DNA from 3 places in the Pseudoalteromonas pernae genome. Region 1 is predicted to be linked to each of the others. Evidence: predicted binding sites of a transcription regulator. Region 1 holds the regulator's gene; each other region holds the start of a gene.
The links. The regulator FliA, encoded in region 1, starts transcription of late flagellar genes. The targets are predictions, from matches to a motif close to CTAAAGNTNNNNNNNNNNNNGCCGATA.
Positions count from the first base shown of each region.

Region 2: pomA (flagellar motor protein PomA) is a predicted target of FliA. The motif match lies at 5,862-5,888, and genes of this name have one in related genera.
Region 3: V1358_RS02355 (VC2046/SO_2500 family protein) is a predicted target of FliA. The motif match lies at 7,565-7,591, and genes of this name have one in related genera.

Region 1 is NZ_JBDODM010000002.1:432,905-443,268, forward strand. It holds gene V1358_RS06165 (OmpA family protein) at 1-530, opposite strand, end outside; gene V1358_RS06170 (flagellar motor protein) at 535-1,299, opposite strand; gene V1358_RS06175 (protein-glutamate methylesterase/protein-glutamine glutaminase) at 1,292-2,419, opposite strand; gene V1358_RS06180 (chemotaxis protein CheA) at 2,432-4,669, opposite strand; gene V1358_RS06185 (protein phosphatase CheZ) at 4,685-5,440, opposite strand; gene cheY (chemotaxis response regulator CheY) at 5,459-5,842, opposite strand; gene V1358_RS06195 (RNA polymerase sigma factor FliA) at 5,883-6,605, opposite strand; gene V1358_RS06200 (MinD/ParA family protein) at 6,620-7,480, opposite strand; gene flhF (flagellar biosynthesis GTPase FlhF) at 7,473-9,038, opposite strand; gene flhA (flagellar biosynthesis protein FlhA) at 9,126-10,364, opposite strand, start outside.
Region 2 is NZ_JBDODM010000005.1:4,095-14,458, reverse strand. It holds gene V1358_RS12630 (ligand-binding sensor domain-containing diguanylate cyclase) at 1-649, shown strand, start outside; gene V1358_RS12625 (methyl-accepting chemotaxis protein) at 793-2,466, shown strand; gene dxs (1-deoxy-D-xylulose-5-phosphate synthase) at 2,514-4,379, opposite strand; gene ispA ((2E,6E)-farnesyl diphosphate synthase) at 4,555-5,442, opposite strand; gene V1358_RS12610 (exodeoxyribonuclease VII small subunit) at 5,451-5,690, opposite strand; gene pomA (flagellar motor protein PomA) at 5,984-6,745, shown strand; gene V1358_RS12600 (flagellar motor protein MotB) at 6,748-7,674, shown strand; gene V1358_RS12595 (DNA topoisomerase III) at 7,786-9,708, shown strand; gene V1358_RS12590 (M20 metallopeptidase family protein) at 9,705-10,364, opposite strand, start outside.
Region 3 is NZ_JBDODM010000001.1:542,142-552,505, forward strand. It holds gene V1358_RS02320 (L-serine ammonia-lyase) at 1-1,306, shown strand, start outside; gene cysB (HTH-type transcriptional regulator CysB) at 1,379-2,356, opposite strand; gene V1358_RS02330 (hypothetical protein) at 2,711-3,475, shown strand; gene V1358_RS02335 (NCS2 family permease) at 3,571-4,863, opposite strand; gene V1358_RS02340 (SulA-like leucine-rich domain-containing protein) at 5,106-5,543, shown strand; gene V1358_RS02345 (YchJ family protein) at 5,587-6,045, shown strand; gene V1358_RS02350 (hypothetical protein) at 6,156-6,926, opposite strand; gene V1358_RS02355 (VC2046/SO_2500 family protein) at 7,021-7,530, opposite strand; tRNA gene V1358_RS02360 (tRNA-Tyr) at 7,643-7,727, shown strand; tRNA gene V1358_RS02365 (tRNA-Tyr) at 7,765-7,849, shown strand; gene V1358_RS02370 (M48 family metallopeptidase) at 7,861-8,559, opposite strand; gene V1358_RS02375 (PAS domain S-box protein) at 8,745-10,364, shown strand, end outside.

The sequences.
Region 1 (10,364 bases):
TCTTTTGCTTGATTGGTAACCGTGGCACTCGCACTTGGGAATAACATGCCAGAACTCATTTCAATGGTCAGCCAGTCGTCATTCAATTCTATCTGCGCATCGCCTTGGCGAATTTCATTCAACAGCGCGCCAGTAAATTTATCCAATAAGCTCTCAAGTGGCTCACCCATTTCTTGCTGTGCCACCAAGCTAACATCTGTGTGCTCTGGCAAGATTTTGCTACTGGCGGGGGATTCAGGTTGCACGCTTTCACCATGGAGCAGATCTTCTGTAGGCGGTAAAGGCTGTGTCAATAAACCGTTAGTAGATACATTATTGCCATCAGCGGCGGTGATATTCGTTGCTTTATCAAAGATTTGCTCAAGAGTTTGAGAAAATACAGCAAATTGCTCGTCTTTGTTGTTAATGGCAATAGCATACATCACTACAAAAAACGCAAACATAATGGTCATGTAGTCGGCATAGGAAACCAGCCAACGATGGGTATGTTGTGACTCTTTAGCATGACCACGACGATGGCGAAGACGCATACAACTAGTACCCTGAGCTTACATGGCGATCAGCAATATAGGCCTCAAGTTTGAGCTCAATATTTGCTGGCGATTCACCAACTTGCATTGCGATGATCCCTTCTGCAATAAGCTCGTGATAAAGCATCTTGTCTTCAATGACTTGCTTAAGTTTGTTAGCCACTGGGAGAAACACCAAGTTGGCTAAACCTACGCCATAAATAGTTGCCAAGAATGCAGTGGCAACCCCGACACCTAGCTTTTCTGGCTCAGTGATATAAGCCATCGCTTGGATTAACCCCAATACCGCGCCTAAGATACCAATCGTCGGTGCATAACCGCCCATGGCCTCGTAGACACGCGCTGCATCTAATAATCGTTCCCGCTCTAAGGTGAGCTCAATATCTAAGGTGTCTCGCAAGCGCTCTTCTTGAGAGCCATCGATAAGCAAACTCAAACCTTTCGCCGCGTAAGGATCTTCGGTAGTCAGTGCTTCTTCTTCAAGAGCAAGGTAACCTTTTTGACGTGCTGTGCTGGTCCAATTCTTAATTTGCTCAATGCCCGCAGGCGCATCATAGTGTGGTGGGGTGAACACCCATTTGAAGATTTCTAATGATTTTTTAAAGGTTGGTAATTGTGATTGCAGCATCACCGCGCCGATTGTACCACCGAAAACGATAATGAATGCGGGCCCATGAAACAGCCCTGAAATCACTCCACCTTCCATCCCGAAGCCCAATAAGATGGCTCCAAGCGCAACAACTAATCCAACTACCGAGAGTTTATCCACGGCCCACTTCCTTTATTAGGTGGTTGGCAATATCGTCTAACGCGGCTTGATGGTCATGTAAACCGGCGTTAGCTATCGCCTGCGGCATGCCATAAACAACACACGACTGCTCATCCTGAGCCCATACTTTTGAGCCACTTTGCTTGAGCATACGCGCCCCTTCTCTGCCATCTGCGCCCATGCCAGTTAAGACAATCGCCAACACGTCACCGCCAAATTGCTTGGCGCTACTGGCGAAGGTGATATCCACACTGGGTTTGTAAGTAGTTCTTGGGTTATCGTCCATGAACACTTTCAATGTCGGTTGTGACGAGCGGCCATCAAACATCATTTGCTGGCCACCAGGAGCTAAATACGCAGCACCTGGTTTTAATTTATCGCCTTGCTGCGCTTCTTTGACTTCAATTTTGCACAAATTGTTAAGGCGCTGTGCAAATGCTGGCGTAAACGCGGCGGGCATATGTTGCACGAGTAAAATCGGCAATGGAAAATCGGCTGGTAGTTGCGTCAGAATTTTTTGCAGCGCCACTGGCCCCCCAGTAGAAGTACCAATGACCACCAAACGATACTTTTTACCGGATGCACGATACTGGGTCGCAGGAGCACTCGTTTCAGTGCTGGTGCGCTGAAACGTTTTGTCTGGTTGAGCTGTTGTCTTGGCGTTTGTAAGTGGCCTAACTGGCGTGTATGCGGTAGACACCGGTCGGCTGAAACGTGCTAGGCGTCTGCGGCCAAGCTCTTTGACTTTCTGACGCAGTATTTCCACTGCATCTTGGTTGTTGCGGGCGATGTCTTCAAATTTCTTCGGCAGGAAATCCAACGCCCCTGCGTCAAGCGCATCAAGGGTGGCACTGGCCCCCTCTCGGGTCAGCGAAGAAAACATCAAAATCGGTGTTGGTGTCTTCGCCATGATCTGTTTCACCGCAGAAATACCATCTAAAACAGGCATTTCCACGTCCATGGTGATAACATCTGGACGCAAAGCTGCGGCTTTTTCAACGGCATCGGCACCGTTTACCGCGGTATCAATGACTTCTATTTGGCTGTCACCTTCAAGAATCTCGGTGACACGACGGCGAAAGAAACTGGAGTCATCAACAATTAATACTTTTACAGCCATGGGTTACTCTAATTAGTTAACACTTGAGCGACCAGCATAGTGTTTAAGCATGCTAGGCACATCCAGAATAAGCGCAATACCACCGTCTGAAGTGATAGTCGCGCCTGCCATACCGGGAGTACCTTGCAATAAGGCATCAAGCGGCTTAATTACAACTTCTTCTTGGCCAATCAATGAATCAACCACAAAACCAATTTGCTGGGTGCCCAATTGAACGATAACAACATGACCTTGTGCTTTGCGAACAGAGCGGTCAGCACCTTTGACTAACCAATGCTCAAGGTAAAACAGCGGTACTGCTTTTTGGCGCACAATAATAGTCAACTGACCGTCGACAACATTGGTTTTGGTTAAGTCTAAGTGGAAAATTTCGCTAACCGCAGCCAAAGGTAAAGCGAAGGTTTGCGAACCAACAATCACCATCAGCGTAGGTAGAATCGCCAGTGTCAGCGGCACTTTAATATCTAAACGCGTACCAACTCCAAGCTGTGACTCAATATTGATGGTGCCATTGAGTTGGCTAATCTTGGTTTTAACCACATCCATGCCCACACCTCGACCTGAGATGTCGGAGATTTCTTCTTTGGTTGAGAAGCCAGGGGCAAAAATAAGGTTATATGCCTCGGTATCGCTAAGTCTTGCCGCTTGATCGTGATCGATAACGCCTTTGCCAATAGCTATCTTTTTGAGCTTTTCAGGGTCCATACCCGCACCGTCATCTTGGATGCTTAGGAGAATATGGTCGCCCTGTTGCGACGCTGAGAGGGTCACTAAACCTGTACGCGATTTACCAGCTTGTTCGCGAACATCTGGCATTTCAATGCCGTGATCCACTGAGTTGCGAACTAAGTGCACAAGCGGATCGGCTAGTGCTTCAACGAGGTTCTTATCTAAATCTGTTTCTTCACCCTCAAGTACAAGAGAGATGTCTTTTTGTAAACTACGGGCTAGGTCGCGTACTACGCGAGGGAAACGACCAAATACCTTTTTGATGGGCTGCATGCGCGTTGCCATCACCGCACCTTGGAGGTCAGCCGTGACCACATCAAGATTAGAAATGGCTTTGCCCATGTCTTCGCTATTGGTGTTGTTCGCCAAGGTAACTAGACGGTTACGCACCAATACTAGCTCGCCTACCATATTCATGATTTGGTCTAAACGCTTGGTATCCACGCGCACTGTCGTTTCTGCCTGCGGCGCAGGCGCTGCTTTTGCAGCTGGCTTTTTCGCTTCGGTTGCGGGCGCAGCGCTGGCAGCAGGTTTGGCTGCAGGTGCGGGTTTAGGTGCGGCCGCAGGTGCTGGATTCGGTGTTGGCGCTTTAGCTGCAGGAGCCGGTGTTTTCGCTGGCTCATTCGCTGCAGTATCACCACTATCGGTCACCGACGGTGCATTGCCTTTACCGTGCAATTCATCCAACAGAGCGTCAAATTCGTCTTCGGTAATTTCTTCGTCATCGCCAGTTGCAGCGGGGGTTTCACTAACTGGTTCTGGTGCTGGTGTGCTCGGCGTTGCGGGCGCTGATTTATCGCTAATTACGCCGAAGCTACCCGCTCCGTGTAATTCGTCCAACAATGAATCAAACTCATCATCGGTAATGTCATCACCACCATGAGCAGATGTATCGCCACCCTGCGCATCCGCGGAGGGGCCTTTTCCGGCACCGTGCAATTCATCAAGCAAGTGCTCAAATTCTTCTTCGGTGATTTCATCGATACTTTCATCGGCTACATCACCACCATCCATATCGAACAGGATATCGTCACCAAAGCCCATATCAAAATCATCAGCTGATTCTGACTCGACAGGCTCGGGCGTCGCGGCTTCGACAGGTGCAGGTGCAGCAATTTGTTCGCCCTCCACTTCAGGTTCACTGAGTTGGTGCAAAACTTCGAGTAGGTGCGGGTCTGCAGGTTCAGGCTCTTCACGTGCTTTGATATGCGCGAACATCTCATTAATGGTGTCCAACGCTTGCAAGATCACGTCCATCAGTTCAGCCGTTACCCTGCGCTGCCCTTGACGGAGTATATCAAACACGTTTTCAGCACCGTGGCACGCATCTACCAGCTCGTTCATGGCGAGGAACCCTGCACCGCCTTTCACGGTATGGAAACCGCGGAAGATGGCATTGAGTAGATCCTTGTCGTCCGGGTTATTTTCCAGCTCAACCAATTGTTCAGAGAGCTGTTCTAATATCTCACCTGCTTCTACCAAGAAGTCTTGTAAAATATCTTCATCTACTTCAAAGCTCATGCAACCGCTCTCCTCTTAGAATCCTAGGCTCGACAACAAGTCATCTACTTCATCTTGCCCTGATACCACGTCATCTCTAGATTCCGAATCTATGATTGGGCCTTCAGCACCTTCACCACCGAATGAAGAGGTTGTTTTCTCGCGCTCAATAGCACTTACATCAACGTCTTCACCTGCAAACACAGTCAGTAAGTTAATCAAACTGTCTTCAACTTCTCGTACCAACTCAATTACACGGCGTATCACCTGTCCCGTGAGGTCTTGATAGTCCTGAGCCATCAACACGTTATTGAGCAAATCATGCAATTCCAAAGTACTTTCTTGTGAACGACCCATAAAACCATCGAGTTGGTGACACAACTGTTTGAATTCGCCGATCTCTAAATCACGGCGCATCAGTTTGTCCCAAGAAGGTTTGATTTGGTGTAAGTCCGTAGACAATTGTTCTGCAATAGGAAGACTTGCCTCGACCGCATCCATGGTTTTATTAGCGGCCTGCTCAGTCATTTCCATTACATAATTGAGGCGTTGCTTGGCATCAGGTATCGCCTCATGAGTCAAATCAGTCAGGCGGGTATCCAATTGGAAGTTTTTCAGTGACTCATGAAGCTGCCGAGTGAGTTTTCCCACTTCGGCAAATAATTCAGACTGCTCTTTAGAAGCAGCATCTAGGATCAGCTGGTCAGCTTTTTCCTGCTCACCTTGTTCAAGAAAGGAAACAAGCTGCTTAGCCTGTTCTAGGGTAATATGAGGTGCAGCGGGAGCTGACATATGCCTCTCCTTAATCTGTTAACCTAAACGCTCGAACACTTTATCCAGTTTTGTTTTCAGTGTCGCTGCGGTAAATGGTTTAACAATGTAGCCATTAACACCCGCTTGAGCTGCTGCAATTATTTGTTCTTTCTTTGCTTCAGCCGTCACCATCAATACTGGAATGTGTTTTAGGTTATCGTCTGCACGGATGGCACGAAGAAGGTCGATGCCTTGCATACCTGGCATGTTCCAATCAGTGACAACGAAATCGAACTCTTGATTCTGTAACATTGGCAATGCCGTGCTACCGTCGTCCGCTTCTTGCACGTTGGTGAAGCCCAAATCACGCAAAAGGTTTTTAATGATTCTTCTCATCGTTGAAAAGTCATCAACCACAAGAATTTTCATGTTCTTATCCAAAGTATCCTCCAGTGAGGTATGAACCTGTTTCTACTTACTACTAATTGACCCAGTCACTGACTTTCGCTTTGAGCTTAATCATTGCCTGACCATGGATTTGGCTCACACGGGACTCGCTTACGTCCAGTATTTGCCCTATTTCTTTTAAATTCATTTCATCGTTGTAATACAACGATAATACCAATGCATCACGTTCAGGTAGCGACTTGATCGCCTCAACCAATGCACTGTTAAAGCGTTCATTTTGGACACTGGCAAAAGGTTTGCCTGTGTCTGATTGATCGCTATGGGTGACGATGACATCTTCATCCACACCCAAGTCCTCGATGCCTAACACCTTAGAACAATTTACATCATTTAAAATATGATGGTATTCATCAAGGGAAATATCAAGTTTTTCAGCTACTTCAACATCTTTAGGCTCGCGCCCTAAAACGCCTTCAAGCTCGTTTATCGCTTGCGCGACCGAACGGCTATTTCTGTGTACGGAACGAGGCGCCCAATCACCGCGGCGTATCTCATCCAGCATTGCCCCGCGAATACGGATACCTGCAAAGGTTTCAAAGCTCGCCCCTTTTGAAGCATCGAAACTTTTCGAGGCTTCGATCAGGCCAATCATGCCGGATTGAATTAAATCGTCGAGTTGAACACTGGCCGGTAAACGCGCTAAAAGATGACACGCAACACGCTTTACAAGTGAAGCATGGCGCTCTACAAGAGAGTTTAATTGCTGTTGGTGCTGATACCCGGCGACTCTATTCATAGTTGCTCTAACCGCTAGTTATTGACTAACTTCTCAATAAAAAACTCTAGGTGGCCCGAAGGCTGATTCGGTACGGGCCATTTCACTGCTTTACTGGCCAAACTTTTAAGTGACACAGAAGCAGGTGAATTAGGAAACAGGTCAACGACGGCTTTTTGACGACGTGTTGATTTACGCATGTTCTCATCGTAAGGAATGGTTGCTACCAACTCCAAAGCCACATCTAAAAATCGGTCTGTTACTTTAGAAAGCTTAGCAAAAAGGTCTTGGCCTTCACGTAAACTGCGAACCATATTGGCAACAATTTTGAATTTATAAACACCGTGCTCGCGGCTTAGGATTTTGATCAGCGCATACGCATCTGTGATAGACGTGGGTTCGTCACACACCACCACAACCACATCTTGAGAAGCGCGAGAAAAACTAAGCACCATGTCAGAGATACCTGCTGCGGTATCAACAATGAGTACGTCGAAGTCATTATCAAGTTCGCTAAACGCGCGAATAAGCCCTGCATGTTCAGCAGGGCTAAGCTCAACCATAGATTGGGAGCCGGATGTTGCAGGTGCAATGCGAATACCCGCAGGACCCGTAACGAGAATATCACGCAGATCACACTCGCCACTGAGTACATGAGAAAGGTTTTTTTCAACACGCAGACCAAGCATTACGTCACAGTTGGCTAACCCTAAATCGGCATCGAGTACGAGTACACGTTTACCTTGCTGTCCCATGGCTATAGCCAAGTTGAGCGATACATTAGTTTTACCTACGCCACCTTTGCCGCCTGTGACGGCGATGACTTTAACGCCTTGATTATTATTCTGATTCATTCTACGAAGGCCGCTTGCTTGATCGTGCACTGTGTTAATCATACATTCCTACTGCTTGAGACGCCACTGCCTGACGCCCCACTGGAGCCGCTGTTTGTTTTGCTTTTTGACGTTTAATAAACAATTGTTCAGCCTTTCTAACCATTTTTTCTGAGTTCGCCACTCGAATATCTTCTGGAACACGCTGACCGTTAGTAAGATACCCTATTGGGAGACGATTTTGAATCGCTACACTCATAATCTCGCCCAAACTTAGACTTTCATCAAGTTTGGTGAAAATACAGCCACTTAAGTCAATTTTTTGGAAGTGTTTAATTGACTCTTGCAACACTTCTCGCTGTGCCGTGGCACTTAAAACTAAATAGCTTCTGATGTCCACTGAAGCATTGCGCATAAGCGTATTTAACTGTTCACTCAAGCGTAAATCGCGTTGACTCATCCCCGCCGTGTCAATTAATACTAGACGCTTATTGCGAAGTTGATAAAGCACATCGGCCAGTTCATTGGCATCTTTTACCTGTTTAACCGGACAACCAATAATGCGGCCATAGGTTGCGAGCTGCTCAAACGCGCCAATACGGTAGGTGTCTGTGGTGATCAACGCGACATTATCTGCGCCGTATTTTTGCGCACCCAATGCTGCAAGCTTAGCGACTGTAGTGGTTTTGCCCACACCCGTTGGGCCTACCAACGCATACACACCGCCATGGCGCAAAATTTCATTGCCCGTGGTGTGCATTTGTTTGTGCATCATTTCCAGCACCACCTGCCATGCTTCTTTGCGTGACAAATCGTCAGGCACATAGCGAACTAGTTGCTCGGCAACTGATTCCTCAATACCCATACCTTGCAGGCGTTCAATGAAGCATGCACGGGTCGGGTCGCGGCGCGCGCGGTCTTGATGTAATAAACCTGAGACTTGATGCTCTAAAAGCTGACGAATGGCATTCATCTCATCGCGCATCGCACTCACTTCATCATTGTTCATGTGAGCTGCACGGGCGCGTTCATTGCTGTGTGGCTTCGACGCTGCGAAGTCAGCGAAATCATCACCATCTAAGTCATCATCAAGCTGCATAGATGCCGCCATTTGCTGCTCAGGGCGAGTGCTGTGCTGTTGTGCGTATGCGCGAGGCTCAGGTTGCGCATAGGCTGGCGTTTCTTGGTGCGGATGCTGTGCTGCACGCGTTTGCTGAGCGGCATTTAGGTCGATACCCGATTGCGAGAACATATCCGCCAACACGGCATTTTTAGGCTGTGGGTTTTGGCGCTCAAGCAGTGCTTGCAAAGAATCTGCAACACCTTGATTTGATTCTTGCGGTTGAGGGCGATTAAAGCGTGTTTGTGGCTGCACAATTCGACTAGGCTGTGATTGCGGTTGAGCAACTTGCTGCGCATTCATTGCTTGCGCTGGCGCAGTCTTAGTTTGAGGTGCGTGCGTTTTCGCAGGGGCCGGACGCTCGTGATCAATTGCAGCGACAATTTCAACACCATCAGCAAGCTTCTTATTCGACATGATGACTGCATCTGCACCGAGTTCATCTTTCACTTCTTTAAGCGCTGTACGCATGTCTTTTGCAAAAAAACGTTTAATTTTCATAACTTCACCCTCTACACAATCGGTGCCACCACATGGCTTAGCTTTACGGCTATTTCAGTTGGCTAAGCCATTGGCATCGCCGTTTGTTTATTGCTGTCCTACGGAGCTTACAATCTTAATCTGACGCTCATCAGGTACCTCTTGGTAAGACATTACCTTAAGGCCCGGAATGGTGTATTTCACGAATCGTGATAACACTGTTCTTAACATTCCCGAGGTCAGTAAGATGGAAGGTTCACCCGCCATTTCTTGGCTTTGGTGGGCTTCGCTCAGTGACATTTGTAGTCGCTCTGCGAGGCCAGGCTCAATGCCCGCACCTTCATCTCCCGCATTCTGAAGTGACTGATGCAACATCTGTTCCAACTCAGGTGCCAATGTTATGACAGGGATTTCAGGGCTCGCGCCAACGGCATCTTGGACGATGAGTCGACGCAAAGAGATCCTTACCGCAGCGGTTAATACGTCAGGGTCTTGGCTACGAGGGCCATACTCAACAAGGGTTTGTACTATGGTGCGCATATCACGAATGGCGACACCTTCATTGAGTAAGTTTTGCAATACTTTTACCACGGTTGTTAGCGGCAGTACGTCTGGCACCAAGCCTTCTACTAGACGTGGATGACTCTTTGCCAACATATCCAACAAACTTTGTACTTCTTCATGACCAAGCAATAACGATGCATTATTGGTTAGCAGTTGGCTGATGTGAGTTGCCACCACGGTCGCGGCATCAACCACTGTGTAACCGAGTGACTGCGCTTCGTCTTTTTGATCTGGTTTAATCCATACCGCATCCAAACCAAACGCGGGATCTTTCGTTGCGACGCCATTGACTGGACCAAATACTTGCCCCGGATTGATTGCAAGCTCGTCACCATGGCTAAGCTCACCATCACCGCTGCCCACTCCCATCAGCGTAATGCGATAGGCGTTAGGGTCGAGCTCTAAGTTATCTCGGATATGCACAGGAGGCACAAGGAAACCGAACTCTTGCGATAGCTTCTTACGAACGCCTTTAATACGGCTAAGCAATTCACCACCTTGAGCTTGGTCAACGAGTGGAATAAGGCGATAACCCACTTCAAGGCCAATCACATCAACTTGTTGCACGTCATCCCAGCCAAGCTCTTTAGGTTCGTCACGAGTAGCCACATTGGTGTTACCGCCGCCGGCTGCTTTTTCCTGTTCTTCTTGCTCAGCTATACGCGCTTGTTTTTGTGTGTAGTAAGCAACAAAACCAATCAGTATGCCCAGCCCTAGGAAGGCGACATGTGGCATACCTGGGACCAAACCCATAGTGATCAAAATACCACTGGCGATCCACAA
Region 2 (10,364 bases), on a different contig from region 1:
GAAATTGGTGAGTCATTCAGATGAATTGACCGGACTGCGCAGCCGTCGTTTCCTCTTTGATCAGCTACCAAAAGACATTGAGCACTACCAACGCAACGCCGAATCTTTGCAAAAGCAAGGTCGTGCTTTGGTGTTGGTGATTGTAAATATCGACAATTTCTCGCGCATTAATGATGCTTATGGCCCGCTTAGCGGTGACAGCTGTTTGCAACAGCTCGCGACATTACTGAACTCTTGTACGCAAGGTTCTGACTATGTGGCACGTTGGAGTGGTGATGAATTCTTACTCTTGCTGCGTGACTTTGAACTAAACCAAGTGAACCAGTTCTCGCGCAACTTGTGTAAATCTATTGCCCAGAAGGCTTTCCAGCTACCAAATGGTAAGTCGATGAATATCAGCGCTTCTATAGGTTGGTCTTGTTATCCTATGCCTTTGCTCGGTGGCCAAGTGATAGGTTGGGAAACTTCCGTGAACCTTGCTGACATCGCCTTGCATCAGGTTAAAAAGCGTGGTGGTGACGGTTGTGCACATATTAACTTTGACGATCAGCTTGATGCGTTTGAGTTTGAGCAAAGTGAAAACCTTGATGAGCAAATTGCGACCTTACAAAGTAACGGCCTAGCCGATATCAAAATCTGGATGCGCTAAACTCGCTTCGGTGACTGTGGCGCAACCGAGTAACTAAAATTAATCCTCTTTATTTGCAGTACGTAAATTGAACTACACTGAATTCTATGTCGTTTTACTAAGCGACTCATAATTCAGTTAAAAGCGAGAATAAAGAGGGTGCCATGACTATAAAAGCGCTACTAAGAACAGCGTTTGCGATCATCACGCTGATAGCAGTTATATTGTTGTTGGTGGTATTAAACTTACGAACGAGTTTAGACAGTAGCTTCGACTCTTCCTCTTTTCGCTACCAATCAAGTCACTTAGCCAAACTATCAGCGACCAACTCCACCAACTTAACAATCAATGCGCGCCAATATGTGGCTACGCTTGATAGCCAGTATCTTGATAAATATAACCATATTGTTGATCAAATTACGGGAAAAGCTCCTGCGTTGGATGGTCGTTCTATGGCTTATCTTGACCGCCTTAAAGAGATCAATGTGCCGGGTGATTTACTGCGCTACCTCGAGCAATCCAATGATTACTCCATCGCTTTGATAGGCACCGAGGAGGCAGCATTTGCGTTGATCAAACCATTTGCAGGGAAGGAAATAGAAGACCTGACCCAACAAGAGCAACAAGACTGGATGAACGCGATTCACATGTTGCACGATGATGCTTATGAGCGTGAAGTCGCGAAAATTATGGCTCCGGTGAATACCTTTATCGAACGTTTGGATGAGCTATCGACACAACAACTGCTTGAGGTGCAATCGAGCGTTGCCCGTCAAAGTGTCTTGAGTATCGCAGCGGTATTTATCATCGTAGCGCTATTGGTCATGTGTTATTTCTGGCTCGAAAAGAGGGTGATAAATGTCACTATTGAACTTGTTGCCAAAGCCCAGCGTATCGCAGCTGGGGATTTAACCCAGAGGATCAACACCCAAAGTCAGGATGAGTTGGCGCAGCTGGGCAATGCATTTGATGAGATGGTAGAGAAACTTGCGAGTTTGCTGCGTAACATTCAAGCGCAATCTCGTGCTGCGGCAGATGCAGCAACGCAGCTAAATGGTATTTCGCAGCAAAGTTCATCGTTGAGCCATAAGCAAAATGAGGCCATTGATGTTATTGCGACATCGGTGCATGAAAACCTTTTTGCCGTGCAAGAGGTCGCAAAGAACTGTACGAATGCCGCTAATGCGGCGCAAGGTGCCCATGAAAACACAGCTTCGGCGCAAAGCATCGTTTCCACTAGTGTGCAGTCGGTGCAAAATGTCGCCAGCACGCTTAATACAGCGACGCAAAGCCTCACGCAACTGCATGATTCCGTAAAAGATGTAACTGATATTCTCTCAGTAATTGATGGCATCGCTGAGCAAACTAACTTGCTTGCGCTCAACGCGGCGATTGAAGCTGCTCGAGCAGGCGAACAAGGGCGTGGATTTGCTGTGGTGGCAGATGAGGTGCGGAATTTGGCGAAGCGATCACAGCAAGCTACCGAAGAAATTCAGCAAAAACTCAGCGTATTACAACGCTTTACCAGCCAAGTTTCTGATGATATTAATTCCAGCAGTGATGACACTAACATGGCGGTGGAGCGCTCTGCACAGGTGAGCGAATCCTTGCATGAAATTGAGTCGTTGGTAACCAATATCAATGAAATGAATCAGTCCATTGCCACCGCTGCTGAAGAGCAGGAGCAGGTTTCGCAGGATATTGCGCAACGGGTAGAGAGCATTCGCCAAGATGCGCAAGAGTCGAGTGAACTCAATACACAGGTCGCGCACTCATCTGATGAACTCAATGGCATTGCCGCGAAGCTCACCAGTGAAGTAAATCGTTTTAATTTATGAATTAAAAAAAGGAGCCTAAGGCTCCTTTTTTTAAACTAACGAATCGTTTACTTAGCGAGCCATTCTTTCACTTGGCGTTCAATACCGGCACTGTCTAAACCAAGCTCTGCATGCATTTCTTGTTGTGTACCGTGTTTAATGAATACGTCTGGCAGGCCTAAATGCAGCACAGGTGTTGTGCGCTTTTGTTGACTTAAATATTCAGTCACTGCCGAACCAGCACCACCTGCTATCACGTTATCTTCTAGGGTGACGAGGTTGTCGTGCGTCGCAATAAGCTCTTCAATCAAAGCGGTATCGATAGGTTTCACAAAACGCATGTCAACCAAGGTCGCATCTAACGCTTCAGCTGCAGGTTCTGCGTACTCAAGCAAAGTACCAAAGGATAAAATGGCTGTCCCTTTACCTTGGCGCAGCACACGACCTTTACCAATTTCAAGCATCTGCATTTGCGCGTCTAATGCACCTTCGCCAGCGCTACCACGTGGGTATCTCACCGCCGCTGGCTTATCCAGTTTATGGCCTGTATAGAGCATGTTACGGCATTCATTGGCATTGGCTGGCGCCATAATCACCATATTAGGAATGCAGCGTAAGAAGCTCAAATCATATGTACCTTGGTGTGTTTCACCGTCAGCACCGACAACACCAGCACGGTCAATGGCGAACAACACAGGTAATTCTTGCAGGGCGACATCATGAATAAGCTGGTCATAGGCACGTTGCAAAAATGATGAGTAAATTGCCACTACAGGGTTTAGACCTTCACAAGCAAAACCGGCAGCTAATGTCACCGCATGCTGCTCAGCGATAGCAACATCAAAATACTGGCTTGGGTACTCTTTGGAAAAGCGCACCATGCCCGAACCTTCTCGCATCGCAGGAGTAATGGCCATTAAGTCAGCGTCTTGTGACGCCATATCACATAGCCAATCACCGAACACTTTAGAGAAGGTTGGCGCGCCAGGTTTCGACTTAGGCAATTTACTTTCAGTTGGGTCAAACTTAGGCACTGCATGATAGCCAATTGGGTCCGCCTCAGCGGGCTTATAGCCTTTACCTTTTTGCGTTTTAATGTGTAACAGCTGCGGGCCTTTTAAGTTACGCATATTGCGTAATGTGTCGACCAGCATGTTGACATCATGACCGTCGATTGGACCTATGTAATTAAAGCCAAGCTCTTCGAAGAAGGTACCCGGGATCACCATACCTTTGAGGTGTTCTTCCATGCGACTGGCAAGTTCTTTTACTGGCGGTAAACCAGAAAGTAACTTCTTAGAGCCTTCGCGAATATTGGTATAAAAACTACCAGAAAGAATACGCGCAAAGTGATTGTTCAAAGCACCGACGTTCTCCGAAATCGACATTTCATTGTCATTGAGAATAACCAGCATGTCTGATTTCACATCACCTGCGTGGTTCATTGCCTCAAATGCCATTCCAGCAGTAATAGCGCCATCGCCAATAACGGCAACGGTTTTGCGTCCTTTACCTTCTTTCTCGGCGGCAATTGCCATACCTAAAGCTGCGGAAATAGAGGTGCTTGAGTGACCAACACTAAAGGTGTCGTATTCACTTTCACCGCGATACGGGAAAGGGTGTAGTCCGTCTTTTTGACGAATGGTGTGCATCTTGTCACGGCGACCGGTGATCAATTTGTGCGGGTACGCCTGATGGCCCACATCCCACACGACACGGTCGAAAGGAGTGTTATACACGTAGTGCAACGCAACAGTAAGCTCCACAGTACCAAGACCTGAGGCGAAGTGGCCACTGCTTTGTGATACGGAGTTGAGTAGGTAATCCCGCAATTCATAGCTGAACGCGCCGAGCTTTTGCTGCTCCAAATCGCGTAGTTGTGCAGGCTCGTCGACCTGAGTTAAGAGGGGATACTTGCTACTATCCAAATTCATGCGTTTACTTATCCTTCACTGCGATGGCACGAGTATAACAAATCGGGCACGGCCATCTGTAGTAATTTTTAGAACTTAGGGTGCACTCATGTGCGATTTGTGTCGCTATGAGAAGCTTTGCTGTTAGCACTCACATGTGTTGAGCGAGTATGTACTTACAGCAATCAGTTATATATTAATGATCGCGAGCGATAACGTACCGTGCAAGCTGTTGCAAAATGGCGGTATCGTAAGGCAGTGCATCCAGCGCACTGATGGCGTCATCATACAGTTGTTGTAGTTTTTGTTTGGCACCATCTAACCCCAACAGAGCTGGATAGGTTGCTTTATTCGCCGCCAAATCAGAACCCTGAGGCTTACCCAATGTTTGCGTATCGCCTTCAATATCCAAAATGTCGTCTTGCACTTGAAACGCTAAACCAATGGCTTTGCCGTAACTATCTAACGCCTGTTTAGTTGTTTGTTCTACGTTCGGCGCGCATAAATAGCCCAGTTCAATCGCGCAGCTAAGCAGCGCTCCTGTCTTTGCTTTGTGTATTTGTTCAAGCTCATTGAGCGATATGGTTTTGCCCGTGGCTTCGATGTCGAGCGCTTGGCCACCGACCATACCTAGCAAACCCGAAGCTTTACTCAATGCGTTGACTAGTTTTAATTGTGCGCGGGCATCGATGCTAAATTCGGCACCACTGAGCAGTTCAAAGGCGATGGTTTGTAATGTATCACCGGCTAAAATTGCATGGGCCTCATCATAGGCGATGTGGCAAGTAGGGCGACCCCGGCGAAGCTCGTCGTCATCCATGGCCGGTAAATCATCATGCACTAAGGAATAACTGTGAATACATTCAATTGCTGCTGCGGCTTTATCGAGATCCGCTTTGTTAGCACCCAACATATTGCCAACGCAATATACAAGGAAGGGACGTAGTCGTTTTCCGCCGTTTTGAACACTGTATTGGGTTGCAGCTAGGATGCGAGCTTGTGCCGCGCTTTGGGTCGCAAAATAATGTTCCAGTGTCGTGACAACATCGTCTTGTGCTTGCGCTAACGCATTTTTTAATTCCACTGGTAACACTACTCTTGGTCATCCATTGGTGTTAATTCAGCATTGAGATCATTGCTCATCAGCATGCTGACTTTTTGTTGTGCAGAATCTAGTTTCTGCGCAGAGACATTGGCTAGCGATATGCCGCGTTCGAACTGCTTAAGTGAGTGCTCTAAAGGCATATCACCTTGTTCCATTTCGGTGACGATTTGGCTCAGTTCGTTGATTGCGTCCTCAAAACTGAGGTTTTCTGGTTTTTTTTGGGCCATTGCCTTTACGCTCGTTACTGATTTATAAGAGCGCCAATTTTAGGGGTATTGTGCATTTTGGTCAAAGTGCACGAGATAATTTCACTGCAAAGCAGCTTAAGACTGCTAATTTTATTAAAACAACTAAAGTCTACTAACGCTATTAATGTTAGATTAAGCTTTAAAAAATGATTCAAGTAATTCAGCAAGTTGCCGATAGCTTAAGAGTATTTATAATAACGACAGAATTTTAGGCACCAAAGCATACGCTTGTCTTGAGGTGCACTAAAGCAGTGACAGTGGGTGGAGGACGTGTGGATTTAGCAACCATAATAGGTATTCTCGGGGCAATCGGCTTCGTTGTGATGGCTATGGTACTCGGTGGAGACATTAGTATCTTCGTTGATACGCAGTCCATACTTATCGTTTTCGCCGGTTCACTGTTTGTTGTATTAGCCAACTTCACCATGGGCCAGTTTTTTGCCATAGGTAAAGTCGCGGCAAAAGCCTTCATGTTTAAAATTGAATCACCAGATGAATTGATCGAGAAAGCAGTTGAACTGGCTGACTCTGCTCGTAAAGGTGGCTTCCTTGCTTTAGAAGAAGCAGAAATCTCGAACAAATTTATGCGCAAAGGCATCGATATGTTGGTTGATGGCCACGATGCAGACGTAGTGCGCGCAACGTTGCAAAAAGACATAGCGTTGACGACGACTCGCCATGAACAAGGCGCAGGCCTGTTTAAAGCGTTGGGCGATGTTGCTCCAGCGATGGGGATGATTGGTACGCTAATCGGTCTAGTAGCGATGCTCTCGAACATGGATGACCCCAAAGCAATTGGTCCAGCCATGGCGGTTGCGCTTCTTACTACATTATATGGTGCATTCTTAGCGAACGTTGTTGCCATTCCAATTCAATCTAAACTCGAACTGCGCAAAGGCGAAGAAGAGCTGAATCAGCGTCTTATTCTGGATGCTATTTTAGGTATCCAAGACGGTCAAAACCCGAAAGTAATTGAAGGTATCTTGAAGAACTATCTGGCTGAGTCTAAGCGCCAGGTTGATACCGAGGAGTAGGTATGTCGGATGAGGAAAAGTGTAAATGTCCTCCCCCCGGGCTACCGGCTTGGATGGGGACATTTGCTGACTTAATGTCACTACTGATGTGTTTCTTCGTACTGCTTCTGGCTTTCTCAGAGATGGATGTGCTTAAGTTTAAGCAAATAGCGGGTTCGATGAAGTTCGCATTCGGTGTGCAAAATAAACTCGAAGTAAAAGACATTCCCAAAGGTACCAGCGTTATTGCGATGGAATTCAAACCGGGTCGCCCTGATCCGACGCCGATTGAAACAATCCAACAGCAAACTGTAGAAATGACTCAGCAAATGCTTGAGTTTCAAGCTGGGGAAGAAGACTCTGCAGGTGGTCGTCAAGAACAACGGGGCGAGCAGCGTGGTGGTGAGTCTGCCAGTACCGCAGAAGAACAGTCTCAGCAACAAGCCATTGCCGCCGCTGACCAAGAGCGCGTAAACGATCTCGTGAAGAAAATTGCGCAGCAACTTGAGCAACAAATCATTGATGGCGCGATTGAACTTGAATCACTTGGTCAACAGATCATTATTCGTATTCGCGAAAATGGCTCTTTCCCCTCAGGGAGTGCGTTTTTACAGCCGAAATTTAAGCCTATCGTGCAAGAAATCGCTGTGTTATTAAAAGACGTGCCGGGTGAGATCACTGTGTCCGGTCACACCGATGATTTCCAAGTATCGAACGAGCTCTACACCAATAACTGGGATCTCAGTGCCAAGCGTGCTGTTGCGGTTGCCAGTGAAATGCAAAAGGTAGATGGGTTTGATAAAACGAGGATGGTTGTCGTAGGGCATGCAGATACGCGACCACTCGTCCCCAATGAAACTGACGATGATCGTAAGCGCAATCGTCGCGTTGAGATCTCCATCATGCAGGGTAAGGCCAAAGAGTCTGAACCTATTGAAGTCGTTCAGTAATACAGTTCTCATCTCGGTGTGCACTCGCGTACACCGAGCTTTAATCTTCTTTCATCACGCGCGAAATTACACTACACTGTCGTTACTGTATGGATAAACAGTTGTTGTGCTATGAAGCTATATATTGCAGAAAAACCTTCTTTAGGGCGTGCCATTGCCGCGGCCCTGCCAAAACCCCACAATAAAAAAGAGGGTTACATTGAACTTGGTAATGGCGATTGCGTGACCTGGTGCATCGGCCATTTGCTCGAACAAGCTGAACCCGACGATTACGATGCAGCTTATAAAAAGTGGCAATTGCAGCATCTGCCTATTATTCCTGCGCAGTGGCAGTTGAAAGCAAAAAGCAAAACTCGCAAACAACTCTCCTTAGTTAAAAAGTTGATCAAGCAAGCTTCGCAACTCGTGCATGCTGGTGATCCAGATAGAGAAGGGCAGCTACTTGTTGATGAAGTCATTTCTCAAGCAAATATAAGTGCGGCTAAAAAGCAAAGTATCCAAAGACTGCTGATCAGTGATTTAAACTTACCGGCAGTGAAAAAAGCATTATCGCAGTTGCGCGCCAATGCTGATTTTATCCCTTTGAGTGTATCGGCGTTGGCTCGCTCCCGTGCAGATTGGCTATTTGGTATGAATTTGACCCGGGCTTACACCCTTGCGGGGCAAAAAGGGGGATATCAAGGTGTGTTGTCGGTAGGACGCGTGCAAACCCCTGTGCTAGGCCTAGTGGTAGCGCGTGATAAGGAAATAAATGAGTTTGTAAGCAAACCTTTTTATGAAGTTGAAGCCTTGATGCGCACCCAAAATCAACAAGGCTTTACATTAAAATGGCAACCGAGTGAAGCGTGTCAGCCTTATCAAGATGACCAAGGCCGAGTGCTCGTTAAAGCTCTTGCTGATAACGTGATTTCACGTATCACTGGTCAACAAGGAACGGTCACTGATGTTAAGCGAGCTGAGAAAAAAGAACAGGTAGCCCTTCCTTATAACCTGTCTGCTCTGCAAATTGATGCGGCGAAACGTTTTGGGCTTGCCGCGAAAGTGGTGCTCGACACCTGTCAAAGCCTGTATGAGAAACATACCTTAATTACCTATCCGCGCTCGGATAATCGTTACCTGCCTAACGACCATTTTTCCCAAGCGAAAAACATTATTGATAGTGTTGTTGCTAATGGTGTGTTTACTCAAGAACAGCTGAGCACGGTTAACACCACCAAGAAAGTACGCTGTTTTAATGATACTAAGGTTGCTGCGCACCATGCCATTGTACCGACCAACAAAAAGACTTCAGCACAATTAACTAGCACAGAGCGTCAGATTTATGAGCTCATTTGTCGCCAATATGTGATGCAGTTTATGCCAGCTTATCGTTATAACCAGACCGACGTAGAAGTCGATATTGCAGGTGGAAAATTTACCACCAAAGCCAAAGAAGAAATTGAACTTGGCTACAAAGTATTGCTGCCCAAAAAGGAAGACAAAGAAGTACAAGCATTGCCAACCTTGGTAGTTGGCGAGCAGGTATTGTGTGAAGATGCACGCCGACTTGATAAAAACACTACGCCTCCAGCACATTTTACCGATGCCACTATTTTGTCAGCAATGACGGCAATTAGTCGTTATGTGAAAGATAAAGACATACGTAAAGTGCTACGCGAAACAGACGGCCTTGGTACCGAAGCGACACGCGCGAGTATTATCGAGCTGTTATTTAAGCGTGGCTTTTTAGCGCGAAATGGTAAATCGATAATTGCAACCGACGCGGGCGTGGCGCTGATTAATGCACTTCCAGAAACACTATCGACCCCAGATATGACCGCGCACTGGGAAATGGCGCTGGCGCAAATAGCAGAAAAGCAGCTGAAGTATGAAGACTTTATGCAGCCATTATTGGGGCAGTTAGGTTCGTTAATTGAAGAAGCAAAAACCTGCGACAGTCGCCAGTTTGCGCATATCAAAAGTCAGGTGAAGAGAAAGTTTAAAGGCGCGAGAAGAAAAAGCCCGCGCCCGAAAAGTACTAAAGCGTCAGTTTAGTCGTTAAACAAAGCGACAGCGGCATTACTCATTGCGCTAACACCGGTTGGGATCGCCTTTTGGTAATCAGGTGCGAACTTGCTTGAATGCAATGAAGGCAATTGTGTATTGTTCGCCATTGCATCGTTGTAAGTGTCAGGATTAACGCCACCTAACCAAAATAAGGTGATAGGCAGGTTGTCCTCGGTGCGCCCGAACAAACCAAAGTCTTCGCCAGCCATTACTGGCTCAGTCAACTCAACATTACTTTCACCAATTGCTGCTTTAATTGCAGAGGTTACGCGCGCTGTTTGTTCAGGATTATTATAGGTAGAGGGAATAGACTCGCCCTCATGAACGACCACCTCTGGGTAAAGTGACTCTTCCAAACCTGCACTTGCGGCAATACCGGCAGTAATGCGCTTAATGGCAGCGATTTGCTGTTCGCGTACCGCAGGGTTATAGCTACGCAATGTGAGTTGCAGCTTTACTTCGTTTGAAATCACATTGTGTTTAGAACCGCCGTGGATAGAGCCCACTGTGACCACCGAGGGCTCCAGTGGCGATAGCTCACGGCTAGTAATAGTTTGCAATGCCAGCACGATACGTGATGCGATGACTACGGGGTCAATAGTTGTGTGAGGATATGCGCCATGTCCGCCTTTACCTTTTACATG
Region 3 (10,364 bases), on a different contig from region 1:
TGCTTCGCGACTTTTCGTTCAAGCGCTAAAAGAACAAAATAAGCTTAATGATGTCACCGAAGTGAAAGTTGAACTGTTTGGCTCTTTGGGGCAAACAGGTGTAGGTCACGGCTCGGGCAAGGCCGTTATTTTGGGATTAGCAGGTTACGATCCGGAAACTGTCGACGCCGACGCAGTGCCAGACATCCTTGAGAAAATCGAGCAAGAACAAGTTATTTACCTTGATAAAAAACACCAGGTAAAATTCCCAAAGCAAGGTGCGATTGTTTTCCATCGTCGTAAAACCTTGCCTAAGCATTCTAACGCCATGGAACTCATCGCGTTCAATGGCAAAGACATTATTGCATCACAAGTCTACTACTCTATCGGCGGTGGATTCATCGTTACCGACCAAGACTTTGACAATGAAAAACAAGCTGCGCTTGATATTCGTGAGCAAAATCCAGCTCCCTATCCATTCGATAGCGCGCAAGAGCTACTTGAATTGTGCAAAGAGTCGGGCTTGAGTGTATCTAGCTTGATGATGGCGAATGAAAAAACCTTACGTTCAGAACAAACTATTCGCGACGAACTATTCCACATTTGGGAAGTGATGAAAGCCTGTACAGAGCGCGGTATGCGCACCGAAGGCATTCTTCCTGGCGGTTTAAAAGTGCGCCGTCGTGCACCGAGTTTGTATTTGAAGCTCAATGTTGAAAACAACAACGATCCTCTTCGCGCGATGGATTGGGTAGACTTATTCGCTCTTGCTGTTAACGAAGAAAATGCCGCAGGTGGGCGTGTTGTAACTGCACCCACCAATGGTGCAGCGGGCATCCTGCCAGCAGTATTGATGTATTACCACACCTTTATCAAAGAAGTGGATAAAGAAATCGCTACACGTTATCTGCTCACTGCCGCTGCGATTGGTATTCTATATAAAAAGAATGCATCGATTTCTGGCGCTGAAGTAGGTTGCCAAGGTGAAGTGGGCGTAGCCTGTTCAATGGCTGCGGGCGCGTTAACGGAAATCATGGGCGGTAATGTCACACATGTTGAAAACGCGGCTGAGATTGGTATGGAGCACAACTTGGGTCTTACTTGCGACCCGGTGGGTGGCCTAGTACAAGTGCCGTGTATTGAACGCAACGCTATGGGTGCGGTTAAAGCTATCAACGCATCACGCCTTGCAATGCGTGGTAGCGGTGAGCAAAAAGTGTCACTAGATAAGGTTATCAAAACCATGTGGGACACAGGTAATGATATGAAAACCAAGTACAAAGAGACTGCTCGCGGCGGTCTTGCAGTTAATATCATTGAGTGTTAATTCACTGCTCCGATACAAGCAAAAAGGCGACCTGAGGTCGCCTTTTTTAATACGCTTTCATCACCCATTACATTAGCGCACGGGCAAGTCTATGTCTGCAAACATAGCATCCACATCGTCTTGGTTACGCAATAAGCAGGCTTTCTCAACTCTGTCTTTAGTTAGGTGCGGTGCAAAACGTTCAATAAAGTCATACATATAACCGCGTAAGAAAGTGCCCTTCCTAAAGCCAATCTTTGTGGTGCTCGCTTCAAATAAGTGGCTCGCATCAATGACTACTAAATCTTTATCGCTGACCTGGTCAATCGCCATCGAGGCCACAACACCTACGCCTAACCCAAGTCGCACATAGGTTTTAATCACGTCAGCATCGGTTGCCGTAAAAACAATATGTGGTTCATGTCCGTGTGCATTAAAGGCTTTATCAAGTTCAGAGCGACCCGTAAAACCGAATACATAAGTGATTAATGGATACTGGGCAATATCACCTATGGTAAGGTTATCGGCTTTTTTCGCCAATGGATGATCTTTGGCCACCACAATACTGCGGTTCCAGTGGTAACAAGGCAACATCACTAAATCTGAGTATAAGTGCAACGCTTCGGTAGCAATTGCAAAATCAGCATCACCACGCGCTGCCGCATCCGAGATTTGTTGTGGTGTACCTTGATGCATGTGCAAAGACACCGCTGGATATTTGCTCATAAAGCCTTGAATAACACCCGGCAACGCATAACGAGCCTGTGTATGTGTGGTGGCGATATTGAGCTTGCCCTGATCAGGGAGAGTGTGTTCATTCGCGACGGCTTTGATGCCCTCGACTTTGGATAGGATCTCGCGAGCAATATTGATAATGTCATTACCAGCACTAGTAACATGCGTGAGATGTTTGCCGCTGCGCCCAAATATTTGCACTCCGAGTTCGTCTTCAAGCATTCTGACTTGCTTTGAAATCCCCGGTTGAGAGGTATACAAACTCTCAGCGGTTGCTGACACATTAAGGTTGTGGTTCAACACCTCAACGATGTACTTTAGCTGCTGTAATTTCATGGTATTAAACTTTCTTTATTATTGTACTTTATACGGCATGCTCTGAAGTATAGCCTCCAAAGCGCTGGCGAAGTCCTTTTTGTGAAAACAAATTCGCACGGCATAAGTTGGGGTGATTAGGACGAATATCTTACAAATCAACGCCTAGAATAACCCAATTTGTGCAGTGGGTTAGGCTAGCATATTTAATTAGCCCTCGGTACTGTTGATTTATGTTCAAGGTGCAAATCCTCTCCTATACTCTTATTTTATTTAATGTTATTTCATGAATTTATCGCTTATCACTACCTTCGCTGTGGTTCTTTATGTAACATGGCTGATAGCGGGTAAAATTTTTAGTAAGAGAATCAGTGCATGATAGTTTCTATCATAATCCTGTTAATTGTTGCGCTTATCGTCATAGCGGTATGGGTAAGTGCTGTGCAGCAACACAGAGAAAAACAAGAAGCTCAACGCCGCCAAGAGCTCCAAAAGCAAAAGAAAATTATTGAAGACACTGAAGAAGCATTGGTCAACAGTGTGAATATTCCGCTCTCGAATAATATCCTGACTATTCTATATCGCCGCATCTACGACGCGCTTGTCACTATGGTTGAGCTATCGCCTCAATCCAAGGAATTAAAATCGCGCTTAAATGATGCGAAGCAAAGACTGGCAAGCGGCATCGATGAAAACGTTAATGCGGGTGAAAACTTTGTGCTGCCAGAGCATGATAAGCAGCTTATTGCTCTCATCCAAGGCATTAAAAAGCTGAGAAACATTCTGCGCTCTGAACACAGTAAAGGTAAACTAGACACCCCAGTCTTCATGCAAGAAGATAAAATCTTCGAGCACTTACAACTGAAAATTAATATTGAAAGCTTAATTAAACGCGGTTCATCAGCGCGCCACGCCAACATGATTGGTTCAGCTCGCCAATATTTTGAAAAAGCCTATGCGACCATCTGTGGGCTTAGTTACAGCGATGACTATGTTGTATCTAAAAAGCAACAACTTGAGCAGCTTCTCAACGAAATCAGCGTTGAACTAAAGGCATCTAATGCGTCAACTCGCAAACAACGTGAAGAGCAAGAAAAAGACGACTTAGACGTGTTATTTGCGCCGAAGAAGAAGTGGTAACCGCGTCGAAGCAGTTATACCACTGAGCATGAAGATTTTATGTATCAACGACAATGAGTATTTATAAAAATGGCGCCCTGTGGCGCCATTTTTAATTACGACAAAAAGATAAATTTCAACACAAAAAGTATACTCAGAATCCAAACGCTAATACTGACCTCATTCGCCTTATTGCACACAACTTTCACTGCCGTGTAAGCGATAAATCCTAAAGCGATGCCGTGCGCAATAGAGAACGTTAGCGGCGTCATCAAGAGTACCACTGCGACTGGGATTGCGTCTGTCATGTCATCCCAATCAACGAGCTTCAAGTTTTGTAGCATCAAAATCGAGACATACAAAATTGCCCCTGCTGTCGCATAGGCTGGTACCATGGCTGCTAGCGGTGCGAAAAACATCATCAGTAAGAAGCAAATACCCACAACAACAGCGGTTAAACCTGTACGGCCACCCACCGATACACCCGCCACCGATTCAATGTAGGAAGTAGTGGTTGACGTACCAAGTACTGAGCCTGCGATTGTTGCAGTACTGTCAGCACTTAGCGCACGACCAAGTCGTGGCATACGCCCCTGCTCATCCGCTAGACCCGCTTTTTGGGTAACAGCAACTAAGGTGCCTGAAGTGTCGAACAAGTCTACAAATAAGAAAGCAAACACCACGCTTAGCATTGACAGCTCAAGTGCTGCGGCAAAATCAAGCTGCATAAAGGTCGGTGCTATTGATGGTGGCGCAGAGACAATCCCCTGATATTCAACCAAACCGAGTGCCAGTGCTAAACAGGTCACGAGCAGAATACTGATTAGTACGCCGCTTTTTATATCTCTGTACAACAATCCAGCAATAATAAAGAAGCTAAGGATCGCAAGCGCAGGGCCTGCGCTGGTGATGTCTCCAAGCTGTACTAATGTCGCTGGGCTGGCCACTACAATACCGGCATTTTTTAATGCGATAAGCGCCAAGAACGCACCAATACCCGTTGCTATAGCACGTTTGAGCACCAGTGGAATGGCGTTTATGATCCACTCGCGAACTTTAAAAAGGCTCAACAACAAGAAAATACTACCCGACATAAATACCGCACCAAGAGCCGATTGCCACGTGTATCCCATGCCTAACACCACGCCGTACGTGAAAAAGGCATTTAGCCCCATACCAGGAGCGAGCGCTAACGGGTAGTTAGCCCAAAATCCCATGATAAAACAGCCGATAGCCGCAGCAATACAGGTGGCAACAAAAGCCGCCCCTTGATCCATACCCGCTTCGGCGAGCATCGCTGGGTTAACAAAAACAATGTACACCATAGTGATGAAGGTCGTTAAACCGGCAATCACTTCACGCTTTACCGAGCTTCCATGCGCTTTGATTTTAAAAACACTCTCTAGCATAAGTCTTTTTTCGAGCTAACAAACAAGCGCGCAATGTTAGCACAACTGCGGACAATTGACCGCTTTTAATGGTTGTTTGCTGCAACTTTATCGCAGCTTTTTGACTACCCGTTTAATGGTCGCTGAGCTAATGATTAAAAAAGCCTCAAAAAAAGCTTGCACACAACAACTGTATAAACTACTGTATACGCATACTGTATAAAACACTGTATATCGTTCACATTACCCACAGCGAGGCAATTATGTTACATACAGCGGCTATTCGACACGTAAAAAGCTACAAGCAAGACAATCCTGCAGCGATTAATATTGTACAAACGGAAGATGAAATTTCCGCATCGTTCGAGCTACTTAAAATCGTGCATCGTTATAACAAGAGCAACGGTTGGACTTTGCTTATTGCGCCGGACCACATTCCGAGCCGTGACTTATTAGATTCATGTTCAATCGATACTAATAAGCTACTCGTTATCCGCAGAAAGCATATCGTTGACGTCGAGTACGTACTTAATTGTGCGCTACAAAATGGCCGTTATTGCGCAATCATCACGTGGACAGATATCGTGAACCAAAATCAACTTGAAAAAATGCAGCTCAACACGCATCAAGCAAAAGCACAGTTGTTTTGTTTCACATCAGACGAAGAGCAAGCTCAATTAGCCGTGCCGCATGTAATGTAAGTTTGATACACTGTTAGTTGATGTAATTTTTCAGAGACTTAATATGTGTTTTTGTGGGTCGCCACAACCATTCGAACAATGTTGTGGCGTGTACGTAAACGGTCAACAAAACGCGCCCGATCCATTAGCGTTAATGAAATCGAGATACAGCGCATTTTGCACTCAGGCAATCGACTACCTATGTGCGACTTGTTCAAGCAAAGCAATTGTAGGCAACGCAAAAGAAGACGTTGCTCAATTCGCAAAAGCCGCCAAATTTACCAAGCTAGAAGTGATTGATAGTCAATGGGAGCTAAGCCCTGCGACTGTTGAATTCAAAGCGTACTATTTGTACGACAGTACCTTATGTTGCATTCACGAACGTTCCTCGTTCGTTATAGAGCAAGGCAGTTGGCGTTATGACGAAGGTGAACTGTTCTCTACCCCTGAAATTAAATTAAGCCGCAATGATGCTTGCCCTTGTGGCAGTGGCAAAAAGTTTAAAAAGTGCTGTGCAATATAACTGCTAGTTAGCAGGGAGATGTTGCGAGTGAATGCTAGTGTAATGTATCAATGTGCATCGAGGCACTGTCACTAAGCGGACTGGAGCCAAAGCCCAGTCCACTCGGTTAATTAAAACTTATAACTTGCGCTCATCAAGGGTCCGTGAGTGATAGAGTCATAGCTGAAGTAATTGCTGCTGCCTCTGTCCCCAGTATCATAATCGACATAAGTCGCTTTATATTGAAACGACATATCCCAGTTTTCAGTTAAATCGTAAACGACACCTAGTTTAAGGCTAGATGTCATTTTCGCTGACAATCCGAAGCCGCCAATATCTGCGGCAGTATTAAAGTGCCATTTCTCGGCAAACTCTCGGTTGTAACTAAAACCTAAGATGATATCGACCCAATCTTCATCCCTGTCGACAACACGGGTTTGCGCAAACATCGCTGTATCAACATCAAATTGATAGGTGTTGTCCCAACGACGCAAGCCAACATAATTTACCCAATTACCCACAGATTTACTGTGGTGCTTATATGCTAAACTGACTTCTAACACACCTTGGCGTACACGAGCGCTAAGCACGCCATCCCTTGGTACATCCAGTGATTTTTTCAAATCCATATAGCCCCAATCGGCGATCACTCCCCAATTAGAGTCATGGAACGCTTCAAAACGAACCATAAAAGCACTGTCTAAATTATCTAAAATAGTGCCAAAGTCTACCGTAAGCGGTGCTTCTAATGTACCTATGGCAGAGTCGCCATCAATTGACGTCGCCATTAAATATGGCTCAACTTTAAAGTCCCATTGGTTCGCATGGGCATTCATACAAACCGCTGAGCTTGCTGCAATGGCGAGATAACAAAAGGCAGAGTTAAATTTCTTACATCGCATAATCATTCCTTGTTAGGTAAGAATCCTAGATTGAGTATAGCCCGACCAATCAAGAGCGCCTGATTTGATTTAGCTACTCAGCGAAATAATGAAATTAAGCAATCGCACTTAGCCCTTGAAGCTTGAGATCATTGAGTTGGTCATAAAAAGCTGCACTGTCCATCTGCGGCTCATTGAGTGACATTGACTGATCTTGGTACTTGGCTTGTACCCTAGGTTCACAATTGTCGATAATGGGCAATGGGATGTGCTTGAGATCATTGCGAATAGCCAACGGCGTAGGGTCTAAGCAATCTTGTAATCGCAAAGAATCTCGCAAACCAGTGGAAATGTACTCACATTGATTTTGCGTCAGTACAATATTGAAGTGCTCTGGTGCGCAAGGACGCGCCCGAGCAGCGCCTAATTGCATCCTCAACTGTTGCTCGTCAACCTGAGCGGCTGTGTTATCACAAACAGGCAAATGAAATTGCGCAAAATCCAACGCATCGTGAGAGATCGAAGCAAGCAACCAGGCAAAGTCGCCACGGCGTTGTTCTTGCACGCATTTATTTAGTTGAGTTCCTAATTGCAGCTCATTGCTGAGAATCGACTCAATTTGCATAAAGTTTGTTCGACCTGAATTATATCTAACCAGTTATCGGCTGTTTTTGAATTTTCTTTAGTTTTTTTCTTTACTTGAATGCTCAGTTTGCTATTATCGCCGCCGTTGCTTAGGAGGGGTTCCCGAGCGGCCAAAGGGATCAGACTGTAAATCTGACGGCATTGCCTTCGCTGGTTCGAATCCAGCCCCCTCCACCACTATTCTTTAGTTCTAAGCAACCGACCACTTTTGTGTGGAGGGGTTCCCGAGCGGCCAAAGGGATCAGACTGTAAATCTGACGGCACTGCCTTCGCTGGTTCGAATCCAGCTCCCTCCACCACTTTTCTTTCTTTATTCGAATCTTAATTCCAACTTGTGACCATTCTCTTTCAGCCAAGCTTTAGCTTGATTCGTATGCGCGTATGTTGTCTCTACAAATTGCCAAAACGCATTGCTGTGGTCCATATGGCGAATATGTGCAAGTTCATGCACAATCACATAATCAATCACCCACTTGGGTGCACCAACTAGAAAAGTGTTAAAACTCAATTCACGACGTTGATTACAACTACCCCATCTGCGCTTGTACGTTCTGACTTTTACATCGCTGGCTGTAACACCCATCTCATTTTGCCAATACGCTATGCGCTCGTTTACGTATACAGTTAAGCTTTGTGATAGATAAGCGAGTAACATGTCCTTAGCTTTACTCGTAACCTGACTTACTCTGTGTGCGATGACAAATTCGACAGCGCCCATCTCACTAATCGTCTGACTGCGTTTTCCGCGGCTCACTTTGATGTTTACCCACTCGCCAAACAACATAACCTTGTTGTCTTGCAGCGGTTTCGTTACCTGCGAGGTGAAATCGCTTTGTTTCAATAATTGCGTTTCTATCCATGTGCGTTTGCTGAGTACGAAGTCATCAATAAAACGCTTACACGCACCATGGGGTGCTCGCACTGAAACACTTTGCGCCTTCACATGAATCGCGATGGTTCTGCGTTTTTTACTAAAAATCAGGGAATAATTTATTGGTTGGCGTTCCAAAACAGCTCCATAAGAACCCATTTGAGGTACGATATGTATTTTGCTAATGTGATGATACCATCGTTTCGCATACTGCCTTCAAGGTAATATTTGGCGAGATAATGCTAATTCTTTAAAATCAATGCACTATACTTATTATCGTTTGGGCCTACGCCCAGTTGTTTATCGGGGTATTTGGCTTTCTAATGCTTTCACAATTTTTCGCAATCGATCCTGCTTCTGAGTTCCTCGTGAACGGCTCTTACAATTATGGACTGGTTGCACTTTCAGTCATCATCGCCATTTTTTCTTCATTTTTTGCTTTGCAATTACGTTCATTCGCAGATTCAAATCGCAACACTGCCTCCTATAAATATGCACTTGTCTCAAGCTCTGCCGCCTTTTCAGGTGGAGTTTGGAGTATGCATTTTATCGGCATGCTGGCATTTAGCCTATGTGTCGAGGTCGATTACAACCTCACCATGACAGCATTGTCTTTTCTACCGGTTTTTGGCGCTACAATTGTCGCATTCCACCTTATTCGCGGGTTTAAGGTTGATACTAAGACGCAATTCATCAGTGCCCTATTACTCGGGGCGGGAATTGGTCTTATGCACTACAGTGGCATGGAAGCTATGCGCTTAGGGCCAAAACTCGCTTATGATCCCCTGTGGTTCGCACTATCTATTCTCGTCGCTGTATCTCTTGCCTGGATTGCGCTTGCGATTCATATGAAGCTTCGTAAGCCAAACGCAACAACAGCACAAGGAGTTTGGGCCTGCTTTATCGGCGCCATTGTAATGGGCTTAGCAGTATCAGGAATGCATTATACGGGTATGCATGCAGCACGCTTTATTTCGCAAACCCCCTACTATACTGAGCAAGCTAACTTGGACCATGTCGTAGACTTGGCGCTCGCCATTGCTATTGTCAGCGTGTTATTAGTCTCTGTGATTGGCTTGCTACACAGCTTGTTGCGTTTTCGCATTCTGTTAAAGAAACAAAAAATTAGTCAATCTCGCCTTGAGGCGGTTTTAAACACGGCAGTGGACGGCATTGTCACTATAACCGACAAAGGTAAAGTATTAAGCTTTAATGCTGGCGCTGAACGGATCTTGGGATACAGCAGTGATGAAGTTGTCGGGAATAACGTAAAAATGTTAATGCCTGACGATATCGCCGTACAACACGACTATTTCCTCTCCCGTTATAAAGACACTAGGCAACGCAATATTATTGGCTACGGCCGCGAAGTCACGGCCCAACACAAAGACGGTCATACTTTGCCCATCCATCTCGGTGTCGGTGAAGTTGCGCTACCAGACAAAAAAGTCATGTTTGTTGGCTTTATCACTGACTTAAGCGAACACAAAAAAATGCAGCAACAACTCGCTGCCCAAGAACACCATTACCGTACGTTAATCAATAATATGCCCGGCGTCGCCTTTCGTTGTCGCTTAGACAAGTACTGGAGCATGGTATACATCAGCCCAATCGTTGAGAGCCTTACCGGTTATACGGATGAGGAGTTTGTCAGTGGAAGTATTCATTTTTCAGATTTAATTGATCCTGAGTTTGAAGAAAGCTTACGAGAGAAGATTTATAACGCCATAGCGATAAACCAAAGTGACTACTCCTTTGAATATCGAATCAAAACTAAGTCTGGTATGCAAAAGTGGATTTTGGACAAAGGCACTTTTGAGCCCGATGACGAAAATGAAATGTGTATTGCTGGCGTACTGGTTGATATCAGCGAGCGCAAGAGCATGGAACACGAGCTCGTTGCAGCCAAAGACAAAGCAGAAGCAGCTGCGGAAACAAAACAG